One region of the Vreelandella sp. L-25 genome, then DNA from elsewhere that is predicted to be linked to it. Evidence: predicted binding sites of a transcription regulator. Region 1 holds the regulator's gene; each other region holds the start of a gene.

Region 1 (4,660 bases):
CTGCATTGGCATGTGCGGCGGCATCATGAGTGCGCTCACCTTTGCCGTGCCGCCCAGCATGCGCCACCCAGCTCGCATGGGGGGATTGCTGCTCAGCTATAACACGGGCCGTATCCTGAGCTATATGACGGCAGGGGCCTTGGTGGCCGCGCTCGGCACCTTAGTCTCACTGTCACCTCAGGTGCGTATCGCGCTGCAGGTCGTCGCGGCGGTGATGCTGATCCTAATGGCGCTGTATATCGCCAACTGGTGGAAAGGGCTATTGAAAGTCGAAGCCGTGGGGCGCAGGCTATGGCGCTTCATCGAACCCGTCGGGCGGCGTTTGATGCCCGTGGTTCACCTGCCGCAAGCCTTTGCGCTCGGTGCCCTGTGGGGCTGGCTGCCTTGTGGGCTGGTGTACTCGATGCTCGCCTGGAGCTTGGCCATCGCCGACCCGCTACAAGGGGCGCTATTGATGGGGGCCTTCGGCCTGGGAACGCTGCCTGCCCTGTTAGCCACGGGTCTGGCCGCCCGCCAGCTCAGCCAGTTAATTCGTCACCCGGCGACTCGTAGCCTTGCGGCGCTGACGATTATCGGTTTTGCCCTGTGGCAGCTTTGGGCGCTGATGCCCCATGCCGGGCATTAAGAGCTTACCCATCAAACTCCTCTAGACAATACTCAATATAAACATCCTATCGCTTGATATAGCTCAACGCTTTCCCTTCTACGCTGACGTAGCATTCCAACACGCGTTCGAGCTGCGAAGCTCGTCGCTTATGTTGATCGGTTCTTGCTTTGCCCTGCTACTTAGGAGCGCTCCTTATGCCCGTTCATGCCACTGCTGCTCTCGCTCACCCTATTTCCGCAGCGGTTGAGGCCACCGCCTGGGATGACGCCCTGATACGCCGCTACGACACCAGCGGCCCTCGCTACACCTCATACCCTACAGCACTCTCGTTTCACGACCAGTTCACCGCTGACGATATGACCCAGGCGCTTGAGCGCAGCAATGCCAGCCAAAAGCCGCTCTCGCTTTATGTTCATGTGCCCTTTTGTCGCAAAATCTGTTTTTACTGCGCGTGCAATAAAATCGCCACGAAAAATACCGCCCTCGCCGAGCCCTACTTGTCTCGGCTGGATCGAGAAATGGTGCTGACCTCCCGGCATCTTGATACAAAGCGGCCAGTGCAGCAGCTGCATTGGGGCGGCGGCACGCCGACGTTCTTAACCCTGGCGCAGATGAGCGATTTAATAGACCGCCTGGATGCACGGTTTGGCTTATCGAGCGCACCGGACCGCGACTACGCTATTGAAATTGACCCACGCGAAGCGGATGTCTTTACCCTGCGCCACCTGCAGTCGCTGGGCTTTAATCGCTTAAGCCTGGGCGTTCAGGATCTCAACCCACAGGTGCAGGCAGCGATTAATCGCGTGCAGCCACGGGTGCTCACTGAAACCTTGATGGATGAAGCGCACCGGCTTGGTTTTCGCTCGCTCAACCTCGATTTAATTTATGGCCTGCCTTTTCAAACCGAGCAAAGCTTCGCTGATACCCTAAGCCAAGTGATTGAACTGAGCCCGGCACGGCTGTCGGTCTTTAACTATGCCCATATGCCAACCCGCTTTGCGCCCCAACGGCGTATTAATGAAGCCGACCTGCCCAGCGCGGATGAAAAACTGGCTATTTTGCGTACCACTATTGAGATGCTGACCCAAGCGGGTTATGTACATATTGGTATGGATCACTTTGCTCGCCCAGAGGACAGCTTGGCTCAGGCACAGCGCTACGGTACGCTGCAGCGCAACTTCCAGGGCTACTCAAGCCATTCCCAGTGCGACTTGATTGGTTTGGGGGTGTCGGCTATTTCTCGGGTAGACGACGTTTACGCACAAAACCCCACTCAGCTGTCCCACTATGAAGCTGCCTTAGATGAAGGTAGGCTAGCGACTGTAAAAGGGTTACTCTTAAATAAGGATGACCTAATGCGCAGAGAGGTGATTGAGCGCTTAATGTGCGATATGGCCATTGACCTTGAAGCAATAGGCCAGCGTTGGCAGATAAATGCCGCTGACTACTTTTCAACCGCTCTTGAACGGTTGAAAACCGCCGAGCAGGATGGCCTGCTAGTGCGCCAAGGCCTCTATTTACAAGCTACGCCCACCGGACGGCTGTTGATTCGGCACTTAGCCATGGCCTTCGATAATCACCTGCAACATCAGGGCAACCAACGCTACTCGAAGATTTTATAAGCGTATCGAGACACCTACCCCCTGCGCCTATGATGGCTAATAAAAAGGGAGCACCACATGTCATATCCTGCCAGCCAACGACGTTCACTGCTGCAAGAGGCGCGCTGCCAAACCTGTAGCCTAAGCTCGCTGTGCCTACCGCTTGCCCTAGAGCTTGAGGATATGAGCCAGTTCGATGCGATTATCCGCCGCCGCTCGCCGTTGAAAAAAGGCGAGCGGCTGTTTCGCCAAGGAGATCCTTTCACCAGCGTTTACGCGGTGCGCTCTGGCAGCTTGAAGCAGGTGACTAGCGAAGGGAATGGCAACGACCAGCTCACCAATTTCTTTCTACCCAGCGAGCTGGTGGGTCTGGATGGGATTGACGAAGAACACTACCCCGGCACCGTGATTGCCCTGGAAACCACCACGGTATGCGAAATTCCGTTTGACCGTTTGGACTCGCTCTCCGAGGAGCTGCCCGAACTGCGCGGCCAGCTTTACCGCAGCATGAGCAAGGAACTACGAGACGACCGGCGGATGATGCGTTTACTGTCACGCAAAACTGCCGATCAGCGGCTGGCCAGCTTTTTGATTACACTTTCTGACCGTTTTCGGCGCCGGGGCTACTCCCCCTATAGCTTCCGGCTTTCCATGTCACGGGCAGATATGGGCAACTATCTAGGCCTCGCGGTGGAGACGGTTAGCCGTATTCTTAGCCGCTTTCAGCAGCAAAACGTGGTGGCCGTCTCCGGGCGCGAGGTCAATATTTTGGATATGCAGCGCCTCATCACCCTGGCGGAAGAGGAAGCCCAGGCGGTTAACTCACGTTAAACGCCTGAATGCGCCCTTCCATCAATGCGGCCTGCTTCGCTTCCAGACCGGCAAAATCAAACAGCTCACGGTCGGCAAGCTGCGAAGGGGCAACGTTGGTCACCGCTTTGAACATACTTTCCAACCGGCCGGGGTGTTTTTTATCCCACTCCGCCAGCATCTCTTTGACAACCTGGCGCTGCATATTGGGCTGAGAGCCGCACAGGTTGCAGGGAATGATCGGAAACTCCATCAGCCTCGAAAACTCCGCAATATCCGCCTCTTTGCAGTAGGCCAGCGGGCGAATCACGATGTTTTTACCATCATCCGAGAGCAGCTTCGGTGGCATGGCTTTTAAGGTGCCTTATATGCCAAATTTTTTAAAAGAGGAAGAGTGAGTGAGTAAAGCATTACAATACAGTCACTTAATTTTCTTTCTTCTAAAGAAAACAAACACAAGCCATACAAAAAATTCATTTTTTGTAAAAAAAAGCTTTAAGCAAATGCAGTTGATCAAAATATAACCAAAGACAGCCCAGATACACCAATGTATTCTTTACAAAATCATAGGTTGATTGCTTCTATAAAATTGGTCGAAGAAACATCTACACTGCCAGTATGGTTCGAGATGACTTTACTAGACCTGTCGATATCGAGATTGTGGAAATCGAAAAGATTTAAGTCAGCTAGTTGGCTTGGACTTACATTCTGGATACCGTTAAATATGTTTTCAATACAACCCGCTTTTTGTTTTTCCCAGCCTGCCAACATGTTTTTTATATTCTGTCTTTGTAAGTTCTCCTGAGAACCACAAAGATTACATGGAATAATTGGAAATTCTACAATTGATGCCAGCTTAGCAATATCTTTCTCACGACAATAAGAAAGCGGTCTTATTACAATATTTCTTCGATCATCACTTAGCAGCTTAGGAGGCATTGCCTTTAACTTACCGTTAAAAAACATATTCAAAAAAAGAGTTTCTACAATGTCATCCATGTGATGGCCAAGAGCTATTTTTGTAGCCCCAATCTCCTCAGCAAACCCATATAGAGAACCCCTTCTAAGTCTCGAACAAAGTGAACAAGTAGTTTTCCCTTCAGGAGTTTTCTCTTTAACAATTGAATATGTATCCTTATCCATAATATAATAATCAATATTATTCTTTTTGAAGAAGCCAGGAAGAACATGCTCCGGAAAACCGGGTTGTTTTTGGTCGAGATTCACAGCGACCACATCAAAATTAATCGGTGCTACTCTCTTCAAATACAACAGAGTATCAAGCATAACAAATGAATCTTTGCCACCACTTATGGCAGCCATTACTTTGTCACCATCTTCAATCATAGAATAATCACAAACAGCTCTCCCAGCGTTAGCCCTTATTTTTTTATAAAGCTTGTTCAAATCCATCTTTTCTTTAGGCTTCATAAACCACCATTAAAATAAAAGTTATAAATAAATAACAAATCAAAATCTTCATAACCAATATTCTAAATCAGATGGCATAAATTTTCGACAGATGAATTGAGATATTCGATGGGAGATAGAGTGTTTCAAATTCCTGAGCTAGCAGAAGCTTCAGATGCATGAGCATATGACCAACATTCGACATTTTGTCGATTCGCAATCTCGCTAAGTT
Region 2 (4,660 bases), on a different contig from region 1:
AAAATCGGCATGCGAAACAGGGTCATGCCTTTGGTGCGCATTTTCAGAATGGTAACGAAGAAATTAATGCCGGTGAGCGTGGTGCCTATCCCGGATATTTGCAGTGCCCATATCCAGTAATCGACCCCCACCCCAGGGCTAAACTCTATCCCCGATAAAGGCGCATAAGCGAGCCAGCCGGTTTTGGCGAACTCCCCTACCACGAGGGAAATATTGACCAAAATCGCCGAGACAGCGAACAGCCAGAAACTCAGGTTATTCAAAAACGGGAAAGCAACGTCGCGGGCGCCGATTTGCAGCGGCACCACCAGGTTCATCAGGCCGATGACCATGGGCATCGCAACGAAGAAGATCATGATTACGCCGTGGGCGGTAAAGATCTGATCGTAGTGTTCAGGAGGGAGATAACCAGCAGCCCCACCGGCCGCCATGGCCAACTGGGTACGCATCATAATCGCATCGGCAAAGCCGCGAAGCAGCATCACCAAGGCCACCACAAAGTACATAATGCCGAGCTTTTTGTGGTCAACGGAGGTAAACCACTCGTTCCACAGCCAGCCCCACTTACGGTAATACGTCAATGCGCCAAGTAGCGCGGCACCCCCGATCGCCATAAAGGCAGCAACGACCATAATGATCGGTTCGTGATACGGAATTGCTTCTAACGTGAGTTTTCCAAACATGCTTAACCCCCCGCTTCAACGCTTGTGGGATGGCCGCCCATGGCGTGGTCATCACCTGCATGCTGATTGGTAACGTGGCCGATCGCGGCCTGCTGTTGAGAAGCGCTGGCGCTCTCTAGCTCGCTGGATTCACCGTGACTTTCGTGGGCATCGCTGATGGCATCACCGTGGCTTGCATGACCGCCGTGCCCGCTGCCGTCACCACCGTGGAAGCTGCTGACAACCGACTCATACAGCTCGGGCGTGACCGCCGAGAAGTACTCCACCGGGTGGTATTCACTCGGCTCTGCCAGGGCGTTGTAGCCTTCAGGGAAGGTAAGGGTGTCATCGGCTGCGCGCACGTTTTCCACCCAGGCATCGAATTCCGCCGGAGAGGTGACGTGGGCATCGAAGGTCATCCCAGAGAAGCCAGCGCCGCTGTAGTTGGTGGAACGGCCGGGGTAGACGCCCTCTTCGTCGGCAATCAGGTGAACGTCGTTATCCATGCCCGCCATGGCGTAAATCTGGCTGCCTAAACGTGGAATGAAGAACGCGTTCATTACCGAGCCAGAACTCACTCGGAAGCGCACTGGGGTATCTACCGGGAACGCCAGTTCATTGACGCTAGCAATGCCCTGTTCGGGATAGATGAACAGCCACTTCCAATCCAGCGCCACGGCTTGGATCTCCATGGGCGCCACGTCGCTCTCAAGCGGCTTGTGGGGGTCCAGGCTGTGGGAGGTTTTAAAGGTGAGGAACGCCAGAACGGCAATGATCAAGCAGGGAACGGTCCAAACGGCCGCTTCGATGGCATTGGAGTGCGCCCAGTCCGGCAGATACTTGGCAACGCGATTGCTGCGCCGATAGCGCCAGCCAAACAGCAGCGTCATCACAATCACCGGAATGACCACAATCAGCATCAGCCCAAAGGAGGTCAGAATCAGCGAGCGCTGCTCAACGCCAATCTGCCCCTTGGGATCCAGCAATGCAGAACTGCAGCCCGTTAACAGCAAGCACAATACGGCGAGCACAAAAGTGCCTCGCCTGCGCCAGTGGGTAGGTAGTTGCATGGTGTGATCTCATCAGAGAGTTGTCTAAAACAGCCCACTATCTAGCCGACTAAATAGCCAGCTAAGTAGCAAGCTAACTATCACCCCATACTTTTCCCAGAACAGTGAGCGCAACTGCGTTGCTCCGGGAAAAATATGCGCCACCTTATGGGGTTAGTGGCGAGCCTTGGCCGTGCACCTTGCGTGCATCAACTAAGACGAAAGTATTTTCTATTGATCTCGGTCAATCAGAAAGAGACGCTATGCCGCACCCTGCGCACCCGTTTGGGCACAGGGCACTGGGGAGTAGTGGCTGAGGAGTGGCTGTTGTTAGGCGAGCGAGATGCTCAGCGTGGACAGCGGGTGGCGCTCTAACAAGCCCGGGGCACGCTCGTCGTCGGTGACGACGATATCGAAATCCTCCAGCGAGGCAAAATAGGCAGGACGCACCACGCCGAACTTACTGGCATCGACAATCAAAAGCCGCTGCATCGCGGTGGCAATCGCCGCCTGTTTAGGCCCAACTTCATGAAAATGGAAGCAGCTCACGCCTCGCTCGCAATCCACCCCAGCAGCGGAAATCAGCGCTTTATTGATGCCCAAACGCTCGATGGCCGCGCCCATGCCGTCGCTGCCAAATGATTGGGAGGAAGCGTAGAACAGCCCGCCCAGCAGCACTAGGCGCACATTGGGCAGCGCTGCCACGGCGTTGGCAACGTTAAGGGCATAGGTGACCACCGTTAATTCATGAAAACGGCTTAGCTGGCTGAGCAGCGGAATCAGCGTAGAGCCGCAGTCGATAAACAGCGTGTCGCCCTCTTCTATAAAGCTGGCGGCCCGTTGGCAAAGGCGCTGTTTGACCTGATAGTGGCTCGATTGCTGCTCAGTAAGGTCGTATACCGGCGTCACGCCGGGGCAGCTTGCCATCACTAGCCGCCCACCCAGCAGGCTAATGGCTGAAGGTTGCGTTGAAAGATCCCGACGAATGGTCATTTCGGAGACTCCGCACAGCTCGGCGGCATCGCGAAGATGCAGTGTTCCCCCGCTAGCCAACGCTTCTTGCAACATCGCCATGCGCTGTGCGCTCCGGTCATTCATAGCAGGCATCTCCTTATGATGCATGTTGTTATCGATGTTAGACCCAACTGGGCTACCTATGCTGCGTCAGCCCCTTACTGATTTCCACTGCGACACAGCGTTAGACTCCGCCATGATGCGCTTATCACATTTAAACAGCGTTGATGTGACAATGCTTGCAAATCAACGTTAAAAAAATAACACTCAATGTTATAATTTTAACATTACGCCAGCCTACACGACCCACAACGTCGGTACGCCAGTTGCTCTGGTACCGTATTATAACCCTGTTGAGGCTTCCATGACTGCTTTATCCCACTCTCGTTCTTCTTCGTTCGTCACGCTTGGCGCTGGCGTTTTACTGACAAGTGCTGCCTTGGCAACTCCAGCGTTTGCCGACGATGCCGAGCCGCACACCCTTGACCGCCTTTGGTCGTTTGCCAACGTCTCAGTCAACTATCTCGACTGGTCGAACGGCACCGAAGCGCGCACTGCTAGCAACGCAGCGAAAAGCGACTTTACGTATGTTGAAATCGAAGGCGGCGTTGGCTTTAGCTGGGGCGAATTTTACGGCTTCTTCGATTTCGAGAACCCCACTAACGATCAGTTCGACCAAGCCAGTGGCGGTAAAGACAACTTCCGTACCTCCGGCCAAGTGACCTCGCACATCTACCTGGGTGACAGCCCACTTTCGCTGTACGCCCACCTGTACGATTTCCGCGACTACGGCTATGAACTTCGCGAGCAAGACCAAATTCTGGGTCTTGGCTACCGCACCACGTTCGATAACGGCCTATGGTTCAAACCGTTCATCGGCGCCGCGCGGGTACAGAGCAATAGCTACACTGGCATGAACGGCTTTATGGCTGGCTGGGTCGCGGGCTACGACTTCACCGCTCTGAACCAAAACTTCAGCGTGACCAACTGGCACGAGCAGACCTTCGGCCGTGATGACGAGTACCTGACCCAGAACTACGTGGGCGATAAAGCAGGCAGCGTAGGTACCAACGGCGCACTGAGCCTGTGGTGGCACCCGTCTGATCTGATCACCACGGGCGTGCAGTACCGCTACTCAGAGAATAAACTGGGTACCCCGGACGCTTACCAAAATGCGATGATCTACTCAGTTAAGTTGAACTTGCTGTAATCGCTCCCACACCTCACGATCCGAAGGTACTCCCATGACCCTCATCATGAGCTTGGTTGGTATGGTCACCCTGGTGGCCATCGCCCTAATCTTCTCTTATGACCGCAAGTCGATTCGGCTGCGCACCGTACTGGGTGCTTTTGCTATCCAGGCCGGTATCGGTGCATTCGTGCTCTACGTGCCGTTCGGCCAGGCGGTGCTGCAAACCATTTCTGCCGGTGTTAGCCAGGTACTGGTGTTTGCTAACGACGGTATCGGCTTCCTGTTTGGCGGCCTAGCCGATGTGGAAAACGTCGGCTTTGTCTTTGCTATCAAAGTACTGCCGGTCATCATCTTCTTCTCGTCGCTGATTGCCGTGCTCTACTACCTAGGCATCATGCAGTGGGTCATTCGGATTCTGGGCGGCGCACTGCAAAAAGCACTGGGCACCTCGCGCACCGAATCGCTCTCTGCGACTGCGAACATCTTTGTCGGCCAAACCGAAGCACCGCTGGTGGTGCGTCCGTTTATTGCTCGCATGACGCCTTCGCAGCTATTTGCGGTGATGTGTGGTGGCTTAGCCTCGGTAGCCGGTTCCGTTCTAGCAGGCTACGCAGCGCTGGGCATTCCCATGGAGTATCTGGTGGCGGCCTCGTTCATGGCGGCGCCTGGCGGCCTGCTGTTCGCCAAGCTGATCATGCCGGAAACCCAGAACGTGGAAGATAGCGACAGCGTTTCCAAGGTCG
Region 3 (4,660 bases), on a different contig from region 1:
GATAATGGCTATATTGCCATGCAGGTCAGTGGGTTAGAAGTGTTTCCTGGGGCCGGTCTCACGGATTCAGGGTAATGTATGACTTGAATGCGCCTGCTGTACTACAAGAGTCCGTTAGAACGGCGTGCAGACAGCAGGCGAGCTTTTATCACCCTACTAAAGGGTCATAAATGGCTCATCTTCCTGGCCTGTAAACGTGTACACATTGTAAGGGCTTTCTTGTGGCCCCGGCATACCCGGTGTGCCAATGGGCATACCCGCCAAACCGATACCGTCAATATCGGGTTGTTCCTCAAACAGCGCCTGCACGGCTTCCATTGGAACGTGGCCTTCGATCCAATACTCGCCCATCTCAATGGTATGGCATGAACCCAGGCCATAGGGCACGCCTGCCTGCTGCTTAATATCACCCAGCTCTACATCGTCAATAATCGTCACTTCTACGCCGAGCTCTTCAAGATGGCGTGCATAAGCGTCACAGCAGCCGCACTGGGGGTTTTTATACAATGTTGCCTCTGGCGGTAACGCCGCCTGGGCGGAGACCGCCCCAAGCAGCATGGAACCAGAGAGTAAAAGCTTGGTGCTCATATGTTGCATTATTTTCAACTCCTTAGCGTGAACGACTGAAGAGGTACTTGGCCAGCGAAGCGATCGCCAAGCCAATTAATAACAGCATGGCCAGGGGCATCAACCAGCCTAACCACCCCATTGATCCCATAAAAGCAAAACATTCCGCGTTCATCATGCCATCACTCCTGGTTTATGCCTTGAGCGAAGATGGCGCTACTTAAGATACTGAGGATTGCAGCCCGACCAATGGCAAAGTTCATCCTGTGCTTAACCATGATATTTCCCCTCATCATGTTGCTGATCGAGACATCGCCTTATCCATTAAAAATGGAAGAAGGCGGAGTTAGCTTTCGTTATAAGCCTACAACCTATAGGTGGCCCAAAGGTAAAGGAGAAACCGATCCCAATACCTAAGTGTTGTCACAGATCATTTTTTCCGCCATTTTCAGCCCTGCTTCAGGTTGGCACGCTATAACACCTACACATTTCTTTGAAGATTCATACGACGCCATGCGCCTTGTTCGCCAAACAGGGAAAATGAACGATGTAAGAAGGCTCAACCGAATCAGTTTTAGCGCCTCCGCGATGAAGTAACAATATCCATTCAACCCTGAAAAACATAAGGATACGGTATGCAAAAGAAGACGACTTCGCTCCCTATTATTCACGCTACCTTAGCAACGCTGTTGCTGTCGCTCGCAAGCCCAGTGTTGGCCCATGAAGGGGCCGCAAGCACTTCGCCTAAGGATGGCGTCACCATTCAGGATTCCCCAGCAGAGATTGGCATCGAGTTTGGTGGCATGATGCGCATCACCCAGTTTGAAGTGACAGGCCCAAACGGCCCCGTTCCTCTTGATGGTCAGCCAGGCAGTGAACAGGTCGATCGCTACTTCGTAAAGCCCAGTGACACTCTTTCGGCTGGGGATTACCAGGTGCGCTGGCGTGGCCTATCGGATGACGGGCACATGATGTCCGACGGTTTTAACTTCTCGGTCGAGCCCTGACCCGTGGCCTGGTGGTTCTCCGTAAATAGCCTCGACGTCTGGACCGTCGCGATGATTCTCGTGGCGGCTGGGGTTTACCTTAGTGCCCTAGTCGCGACGGGGGCCGTGTTGTTTCGTCTAGCGTTTCCCCGACTCCCTGATCACGACCGGAGGCGCGTCGCCCGCATGGGCGTCTTTGCTGCCTGGGCGGGGGTCATTCTGATTCTGTTCCAGTGGCCTTTAGAAGCTGGTTACCTTGGGGGCGGCAATATCGCTGCTGCAACCAACCCAATGCTGCTCGGAATCGTGTTTGAGGGTGCGTCCGGGGGCCGGCTAATGCTGGCGGTAGCTGGCTTGCTGCTGGTTCAGGCGATTCAGCTTAATAACTTAGCGCTCTCGAAAACAGCCAACAGCGTGAGCCTAGTAGGCGTTTTATTGGTGATGCTGGCATTCGTGCAGGTGGGGCATACAGTAAACACCCCACGCCTCGTTCTGGCTGGCTTGCTGATCGTTCACCTGATGGCGGCAGCATTTTGGGTGGCCTCGCTTTGGCCGCTGTTCCATTTAGTAGGACGGGGTCACAACCAGGACAATACCGCCCACATTCTGACCCGTTTCGGGAAAATCGCCATGGGCGGAGTTGGCGTGTTGGTACTGGCGGGCGTCACTTTGGCCACGCTGCTAACGGGCGGTCTCACGCCACTGCTCACCACGGCATATGGACAGTTCTTGATCGGCAAGGTATTGATTGTGGCGGCGCTACTGTTATTTGCTGCCGCGAACAAGTGGCGGCTTGTGCCGGCCTTTGAGAGCGGCGACGCAACAGCCCCAGGACGGTTACAGAGAAGTATTGCACTGGAGATGGTGCTGGTCGTGGTTATCCTGCTGATCACGGCGGTGCTGACAAGGGTGACATCACCGAATGGGTGACTAACAGGTCAACCACCTTGTTGAGCCGTTCCAGAGCTCGAAATTAACGGTCTCCTTCTTATGGGCCTTACGGTGACTGCTCCCCGCCCTAAGCGCTGACGCGCCACGGGCGAGGCTTCCCACTTCTCAGGCAGCTGCCGACGATGTGCCGGACTTACGCAAGCCTCCATGGGCAGAGACGGACAGCCCTTCCGCCTTCAGCTCGATAATGCCTTGATGCTTGATGTTCAGCGCCGCGTTGATGTCCCGGTCGTGCTGTGTGTGGCAGGCGGGGCACTCCCACGACCGGACGTTCAACGGCATGGCGTCCATCTTGTGCTGGCAGACATGGCAGGTCTTGGAGCTGGCAAACCACGGGTCAATCTTGACCAGATGCTTGCCCTGCTCCCTGGCCTTGTAGTCCAGCTTGGTCATCAAGGCATGCCAGGACGCATCGCCGATGTGCTTGGCGAGGCAGGTGTTTTTCATCATGTTGCGGACCTTCAGCGTCTCGACGATCACCGCTTGATTATCGTCAACGATCTGTCGAGAGAGCTTGTGCTGGAAGTCGTTGCGGGCATTGGCGACCCGCTCATACGCCTTGGCGACGAGTAACCGTGCCTTGGCCCGGCGGGCGCTGCCCTTCTTCGTGCGTGACAATGCCTGCTGTTTGCGCTTGAGGTTCTTCTGCGCCTGCTTGAGGAAGCGCGGATTGGCGACCTTGCGGCCATTTGAGTCGATAGCAAGATGGGATAGTCCCATGTCCAGTCCGACGACGCGAGAGGTATCAACGTCCATGGTCGGCACGGGGGTCGCCTGGTCGGTATCAAAGAGCAGCGAGGCGTAGTGCTTGCCGGTGACCGTGCGCGACAGCGTGATGCTCTTGAGCTTGCCGTCAACAGGCCGGTGAACTTTGGCCTTGATCGGCCCCAGTTTGGGCACCTTGATCCAGTTGTCGCCGGCCTTGACGCCGACGCAGTGATAGCTGGACTGCTTGCCCCGCTTGCTCTTGAAGCGCGGATAGCCGGCCTTCTGCTTGGGGTCGAAGAAGCGCTGGAAGGCATGATCAAGGTTGATGCAAGACTGCTGGAGCGCCATGGAATCCGCCTCTTTCAGCCAGCCGTACTTGCGCGATTTCTTGGCCACCGGCAGCAGCTTCTTGATGTCGTGCTTGGCGCTCAGCGACTGCCCGTGACGCTTGTAGCGATGCGACATGATGCGAAGGCCGGTGTTGTAGCAGAAACGTACCGCACCGAACTGGCGGTTCAGGAACTCCGCCTGCTCGGTCGTGGGATAGATGCGTACCTTGGTGGCCTTCAGCATGTCAGTGCTCACTGCTATAATAGCCAGAGATTAAGGACTATAACGAGGAATGTAAAGTGAGTGTGTATGAAAGTTATCGGCGAGGGCGGCATAGCGTCACTCGGCTAGTCGTCCACCTTGTTTTTACGACGAAGTATCGGCGCAAAGTGTTCGACGGCTACATGATAGGGCAGCTCCGAGAGGCATTTGAATCAGCTTGCGAAAAACTCGACTGCCGCATCCTTGAGTTCGATGGTGAAGAAGACCATGTTCACCTGCTCGTGGAATATCCGCCGAGGCTGTCGATCAGTGTGCTGGTCAACAATTTGAAATCCACGTCGTCCCGACGGGTGCGGTTCTTGAATGCCCATATTCCGCGCCTCAGCAAGAGCGCCGTGCTGTGGTCGAGATCGTATTTCGCTTGTAGCGCAGGCGGAGCCACTATCGAGACGCTCAAGGCTTATGTGCAGGGACAGAAGACACCAGAATAGGGCCGCTTGTGCGGCCCCCGCTTACCTCCCCGCCCGAGTGGGCGAGGGTTCACGCGGGTTTTTGCTGAGGTTTAGGCGGAGGCTGCCATAGGCAATTGCACCAACAAGACGAAAAGTCATTGCTGCAGCGTTGACTCTAATCAGGGGGGGCAGGATCCATCATCATGTTAGAAATGCTTTTGGGTAGCAGGCCATATTTTTACGTTAGGTTCAGGCTCGTTTCAGGTTAACGCCGTATAAAGAACAAGTGACAATAACCTCTGAGGTAAATGACCATGCGCAACATCTCCTTAACAACGTCTTTGTTTGCCCTTTCACTCAGTTTGATAACGAGTGCGGCATGGGCTTCGCCCGGCCAAGGCAGTGGTGACAATGGCCTAACCGAGGCTGACGTTGACCGCACGA
Region 4 (4,660 bases), on a different contig from region 1:
ACCGAAAAAACGATTACTAATAACACCGCCGCCCTGGGTGGCAACGCGTCGCTTCTGGCGCTAGGGGATGAGTAACGGCTCATCAACACTACTAACCTGAACTCCTGAAAAGGAACCGTCTCATGGTTGACAACAATAGAGCGATTGCCTTCACATTCGCGGCCCCTCAAGGCCGTGTGCTGGGTATAGGGAACATTGCACATAAACGTAGCCATACCCCCTCTAATGACATCCCTAGCGGTTACTCGCTAGGGTCAGCGACTTGAATACGAAAAGGGGTTAACAACAACAAGACTGCGCGGCGGCCAACGTTACTTGGTCGGCGCAGGCACCTGTCGGAGCTAGCTCCGTCCTGATGAATTGGAGATATTTTATGGATATTGGCGTTTGGGTCAGCCTTTTTGCCTACTTTGCGCTCATGATTGCCATCGGCGTTTATGCTATGCGCAAAGCGACATCTACGTCTGAGGATTACATGCTGGGTGGCCGTACCCTCAGCCCTAAAGTAGCCGCCCTGTCGGCTGGCGCGTCGGATATGAGCGGCTGGCTGCTACTGGGTTTACCAGGGGCGATGTTCGTCTCTGGCTTGGGTTCGGCCTGGATCGGGATTGGCCTATTTGTGGGCGCACTCTTTAACTGGATTCTGGTCGCGCCGCGCCTTCGTGAACAGACAGTTCACTATGGTAACGCGATTACCATTCCAGCCTTCCTAGCCAACCGTTTCCCCACTCGGGCGCTGTCGCTGAGAACGGTGTCCGCTATCGTCATCGTGATTTTCTTCGCCGTTTACACTGCTTCTGGCTTGGTCGCAGGCGGCAAACTGTTTGAGAGCGCCTTTGCTGGCGTTATCAACATCGGCGGTATGAGCGACTACGCGGTGGGTGTGGTAATCACGCTGGGCGTGGTGCTGGCCTACACCGTGGTTGGCGGCTTTTTGGCCGTGAGCATGACGGACTTTGTGCAAGGCTGCATCATGATGCTGGCTTTGGTCATCATGCCTGCAGTAGTACTGTTTGGTGAAGGCGGTGGTGGCTTTACTCAAGCCTCACAGACCCTCAATGAAGTTGATCCCACGCTGCTGTCGTGGACTGAAGGGTTGACGTTCATTGGGTGGCTCTCTGCCGTTACCTGGGGCCTGGGCTATTTTGGTCAGCCGCATATTATCGTGCGCTTTATGGCTATCCGTACGCTGCAAGATGTTCCGATTGCCCGCAACATCGGCATGAGCTGGATGGCTATTTCCCTGATCGGCGCGGTCTCTCTCGGCATCTTTGGTCGCGCCTATGCGGTTCGCAATGGGATGGAAGTCCAAGACCCGGAAACGATCTTTATCATCCTGGCTGAGTTGCTGTTCCATCCGCTGATCACCGGCTTCCTCTACGCGGCCCTGCTTGCTGCTGTGATGAGTACTATTTCTAGCCAGCTGCTGGTGTCATCTTCATCACTGACCGAGGACTTCTATCGCCTGTTCCTGCGTAAAGAAGCTACAGACAAAGAGTGTGTGGCCGTAGGTCGTGTCAGTGTTGTGCTAGTGGGTCTGATCGCAGCCGTGATTGCCTCTGACCCGAACTCGCAAGTGCTGGGGCTGGTGAGTAACGCTTGGGCAGGTTTTGGTGCCGCCTTTGGCCCGCTGATTATTCTGTCGCTGATGTGGTCGCGTACAAACGGCGCAGGTGCTATCGCCGGTATGGTGGTGGGTGCTGCCACGGTTATGATCTGGATTGCGCTGGGCTGGAACGGCTCCTTCATGGGTGGCCCTGGCGTTTACGAGATCATCCCGGGCTTTATCGCTTCTTTCATTGCCATCCTGGCAGTAAGCAGCATAACCGCCGATGCTGGCGAGTATCAGCATATTGAACGCTAAACGAGCGTAACGTCGCTTAATTAGCCTAAGGCTTAACGGGTTGCAGCTAACCCGTTAAGCCTCCTCTTTTTTAGCCCCTTCTTTAGCCCCTTCCCCCTTCAGATATTTACCTTGCTAGGCGCTGAACTTATCAGTTCACAGCTCTTTGCCCTAGGTCAATAACGCTCCCTCGTTGGCTCGATACACTGGCTATATGGTTTACGACAACTTTAAACCACTCACCCATCATGTTATCGGTCAGGAGCGACGCTATGCGCCATTTATCACTGCCTACCCTACTCGCCACTGGGCTTGCCGCTGCCACCTTAGCAGTTAGCAGCCAAGCCGTTGCCTATGGCGCTGGCGATTTCTTTACCCGCGTTGGCGTTGCCAACATCGCGCCGAAAAGCGACAACGGCTCGCTCGCAGGTGGTGCCTTCGCGGTCGATGCTCAGGATAAAACCGACTTCGCTTTCACCCTGGGCTACCGTTTCCACGACAAAATGGGCGTGGAGCTACTGGCTGCGCTCCCTTTCGAGCATGACATTGAACTCAACGGTGACAACCTAGCATCAACAAAGCACCTGCCGCCCACTCTAACACTACAGTATTACCCACTGGGTGGTAGCGACTCTCAAGTACAGCCCTACGTGGGTGCGGGTATTAACTACACGCGCTTCTCCGATGAGAGCCTCGCCATTGGCGAACTTGAGCTAGACGACTCATGGGGCGCGGCCGCTCAAGTGGGTGTTGATCTACTCATTGATGACCACTGGGCACTCAACGCTGCTGCCTGGTACTTAGACATCGACACCGACGCCTCTATTAATGGCGCAGGTGCGGGTACCGTCGAGATTGACCCCATGGTGGTCATGGCAGGCTTGAGCTACCGCTTCTAGCTTCTAGCTCCCACCTTCGCTAACACGTAAAAAATGCCCAGAGCTTGCGCTCTGGGCATTGCTATTTGGTCTGGCTTACTCGCGTGGTTAATTCTCTGTGACCAGCTTGTCGACACGCTCCACCGCTTTCACTACCAATAGCTGATCGCTTGCTCTTACCTTCTCCTGCATTAAATACGCCGCCACCGCTGGAGCGACTTCACACTTGGCGGGCATGGCAGCCTCGGCTTCAATAAGTGCATTTAAGCGGGCAACAAAGACATAGCGCACCCACTGGGGCAGCGACATGGTATCAATACAAAAAGGCTGCTGACTGGCAAAAGCGGCCGCATCTGGGGTGGGCGTGCGCCACAGATTAGCGGCCTTCATGGCGGCTTCAAGCTCAAGAAGCGCGGTTTGAAGCTGTTGATGGACGCTCATAAGCACCTTATGGGTTGGTCATATTTAGCGTTCATTATCCCAACTCTGTGGGTAAGTTGCCACTCAAAGGCGTGCTCAATGGAGTTATTCACCGATTCACAGAAAACCTGCAAGAGGCTGTGGATAAACTATGGAAAGGTGTCGCCACCGCTAGTCTCACGCGGCTTACGCAAAGTTGCTCATTTTTTAACCACTTAGATGATAAAGCACGGATTAATCAGCGTTTGCGGCTGACAGTGGCAGAACAGCAAGGTAGAGTGCAGGCTTGAAATGCGGAAGGATGTCATGCAGCCAATTAACACCCTTGATGAATTTTTTACACGCAGTGGCGCTGAGGTGTCGCTTTACCATATGGGGCGCAGAGTGACTGCCTGCTCCAGGGAAACCCTGCGCGCGTTTGAAAATGCCGAACAGGCCTGGCCTGAACCGTGGCAAGGGCAAGCACGCCTGGGGATCGTCTTTCGCCTAGGGGCAATGGAAGAGCCTGCTATCTGGTTTTTAGCGCTGCCACTGGATGAGCAAGGCATGCTATCGCCCGCACAGCGCGATGGCTTTATTAACCGCCTATTGGAAACCCTGGGTCGCAATGCCGCTGCTTCTGACCCGACTGTGCTCGACGCTGCAGAATCAGCAGACGTGGACCATTTAATGAAAGATAATCCGCTGGCCTTTACGCCTGATATCACCTTTCAGGCCATGCTCAATGCCCGGGCCACCTATGCCAGCGCCCTACCTGCCAGCCAGCACCTAGAGCCTGTAGAAGCCTATTTAAGTGGCCAACAGACGATTGATTGGCAAGCCCTTGGACTACAAGGCATCGCCGATTATGTCGTACGTTTGGATACACCAACGGCAGATGCCCTAGCGCTACGTATTCCTCAACTGCCGGTGAGCGTTATTCATTCGCTCTGCTACTGCCTTGAGCATCAGCCACTGTCTGAAGCGCTCATTGATGCGTTGCGGACACGAGGCGAGCAGGCGGCCAGCAGCGGCGATTTAGAAACGCTCTGCGCCTGCGTACGTAGCGTGGGTAGCTCAGCGCCGGCTTTTGCTGGCGACTGGTATACCAACCTGCTAAACGATAGCGCGGCCTGCGGCCCCGACCTGATGGCCGCCATCGCCGGGCGCGGTTGGCCATTACTGGAAGATGCCGAGCGTTTACCATTATTCTTACAACGTTTAGCAGAGGATGAGCGCAGCCACTTTGCGGCCGTTGTGCGCGATATCGCTTTAATTCCTCGGCTGCGTCTGCCCGTCATGCTGACCTTGCGTGACGCCCCAGCAGGCTCGGCTATCCAATCGCGTTTGTCGGCCATGCAGCCTAACCAAAAAGGCTAGCAGGAATCGTCATCACTATGTCTTGTTTCTCTTATATCGTCAGGAGTGCGCTGTGAAGGAATTACCCTATCAGGCCAAAGCGGTCATCGGCCGCCGTGAAATGGTGACGTTACCTGAACTAGGGCTTCACCTTTGCTGCAAAGCCGATACCGGTGCGCGC

Evidence for each region. Region 1 encodes FNR, which switches genes on or off when oxygen is low (the NO sensors DNR and NnrR bind a similar motif). Its sites were predicted from a motif close to TTGATNTANATCAA; they were not measured.
Region 2: the regulator FNR is predicted to act here: its motif matches at 1,946-1,959, upstream of cyoA (ubiquinol oxidase subunit II).
Region 3: the regulator FNR is predicted to act here: its motif matches at 988-1,001, upstream of AC13CN_RS00780 (copper resistance CopC family protein).
Region 4: the regulator FNR is predicted to act here: its motif matches at 2,010-2,023, upstream of AC13CN_RS16910 (OmpW/AlkL family protein).

The regions. Positions count from the first base shown of each region.
Region 1 covers NZ_JBSXNH010000057.1:73,156-77,815, forward strand. The annotation lists gene AC13CN_RS06530 (sulfite exporter TauE/SafE family protein) at 1-625, shown strand, start outside; gene hemN (oxygen-independent coproporphyrinogen III oxidase) at 802-2,229, shown strand; gene fnr (fumarate/nitrate reduction transcriptional regulator Fnr) at 2,287-3,039, shown strand; partial or broken gene AC13CN_RS06545 (tRNA 2-thiocytidine biosynthesis protein TtcA) at 3,026-3,382, opposite strand; gene ttcA (tRNA 2-thiocytidine(32) synthetase TtcA) at 3,583-4,449, opposite strand.
Region 2 covers NZ_JBSXNH010000075.1:82,248-86,907, reverse strand. The annotation lists gene cyoB (cytochrome o ubiquinol oxidase subunit I) at 1-683, opposite strand, end outside; gene cyoA (ubiquinol oxidase subunit II) at 686-1,732, opposite strand; gene AC13CN_RS12665 (DeoR/GlpR family DNA-binding transcription regulator) at 2,042-2,809, opposite strand; gene AC13CN_RS12660 (outer membrane protein OmpK) at 3,090-3,935, shown strand; gene AC13CN_RS12655 (NupC/NupG family nucleoside CNT transporter) at 3,970-4,660, shown strand, end outside.
Region 3 covers NZ_JBSXNH010000016.1:18,202-22,861, reverse strand. The annotation lists gene AC13CN_RS00790 (DUF411 domain-containing protein) at 157-597, opposite strand; gene AC13CN_RS00785 (hypothetical protein) at 611-745, opposite strand; gene AC13CN_RS00780 (copper resistance CopC family protein) at 1,203-1,574, shown strand; gene AC13CN_RS00775 (copper resistance D family protein) at 1,578-2,483, shown strand; gene AC13CN_RS00770 (RNA-guided endonuclease InsQ/TnpB family protein) at 2,610-3,785, opposite strand; gene tnpA (IS200/IS605 family transposase) at 3,848-4,255, shown strand; gene AC13CN_RS00760 (cupredoxin domain-containing protein) at 4,531-4,660, shown strand, end outside.
Region 4 covers NZ_JBSXNH010000092.1:27,556-32,215, reverse strand. The annotation lists gene putA (bifunctional proline dehydrogenase/L-glutamate gamma-semialdehyde dehydrogenase PutA) at 1-75, shown strand, start outside; gene putP (sodium/proline symporter PutP) at 374-1,864, shown strand; gene AC13CN_RS16910 (OmpW/AlkL family protein) at 2,116-2,742, shown strand; gene AC13CN_RS16905 (YqcC family protein) at 2,830-3,162, opposite strand; gene AC13CN_RS16900 (DUF3549 family protein) at 3,448-4,500, shown strand; gene AC13CN_RS16895 (ATP-dependent zinc protease family protein) at 4,553-4,660, shown strand, end outside.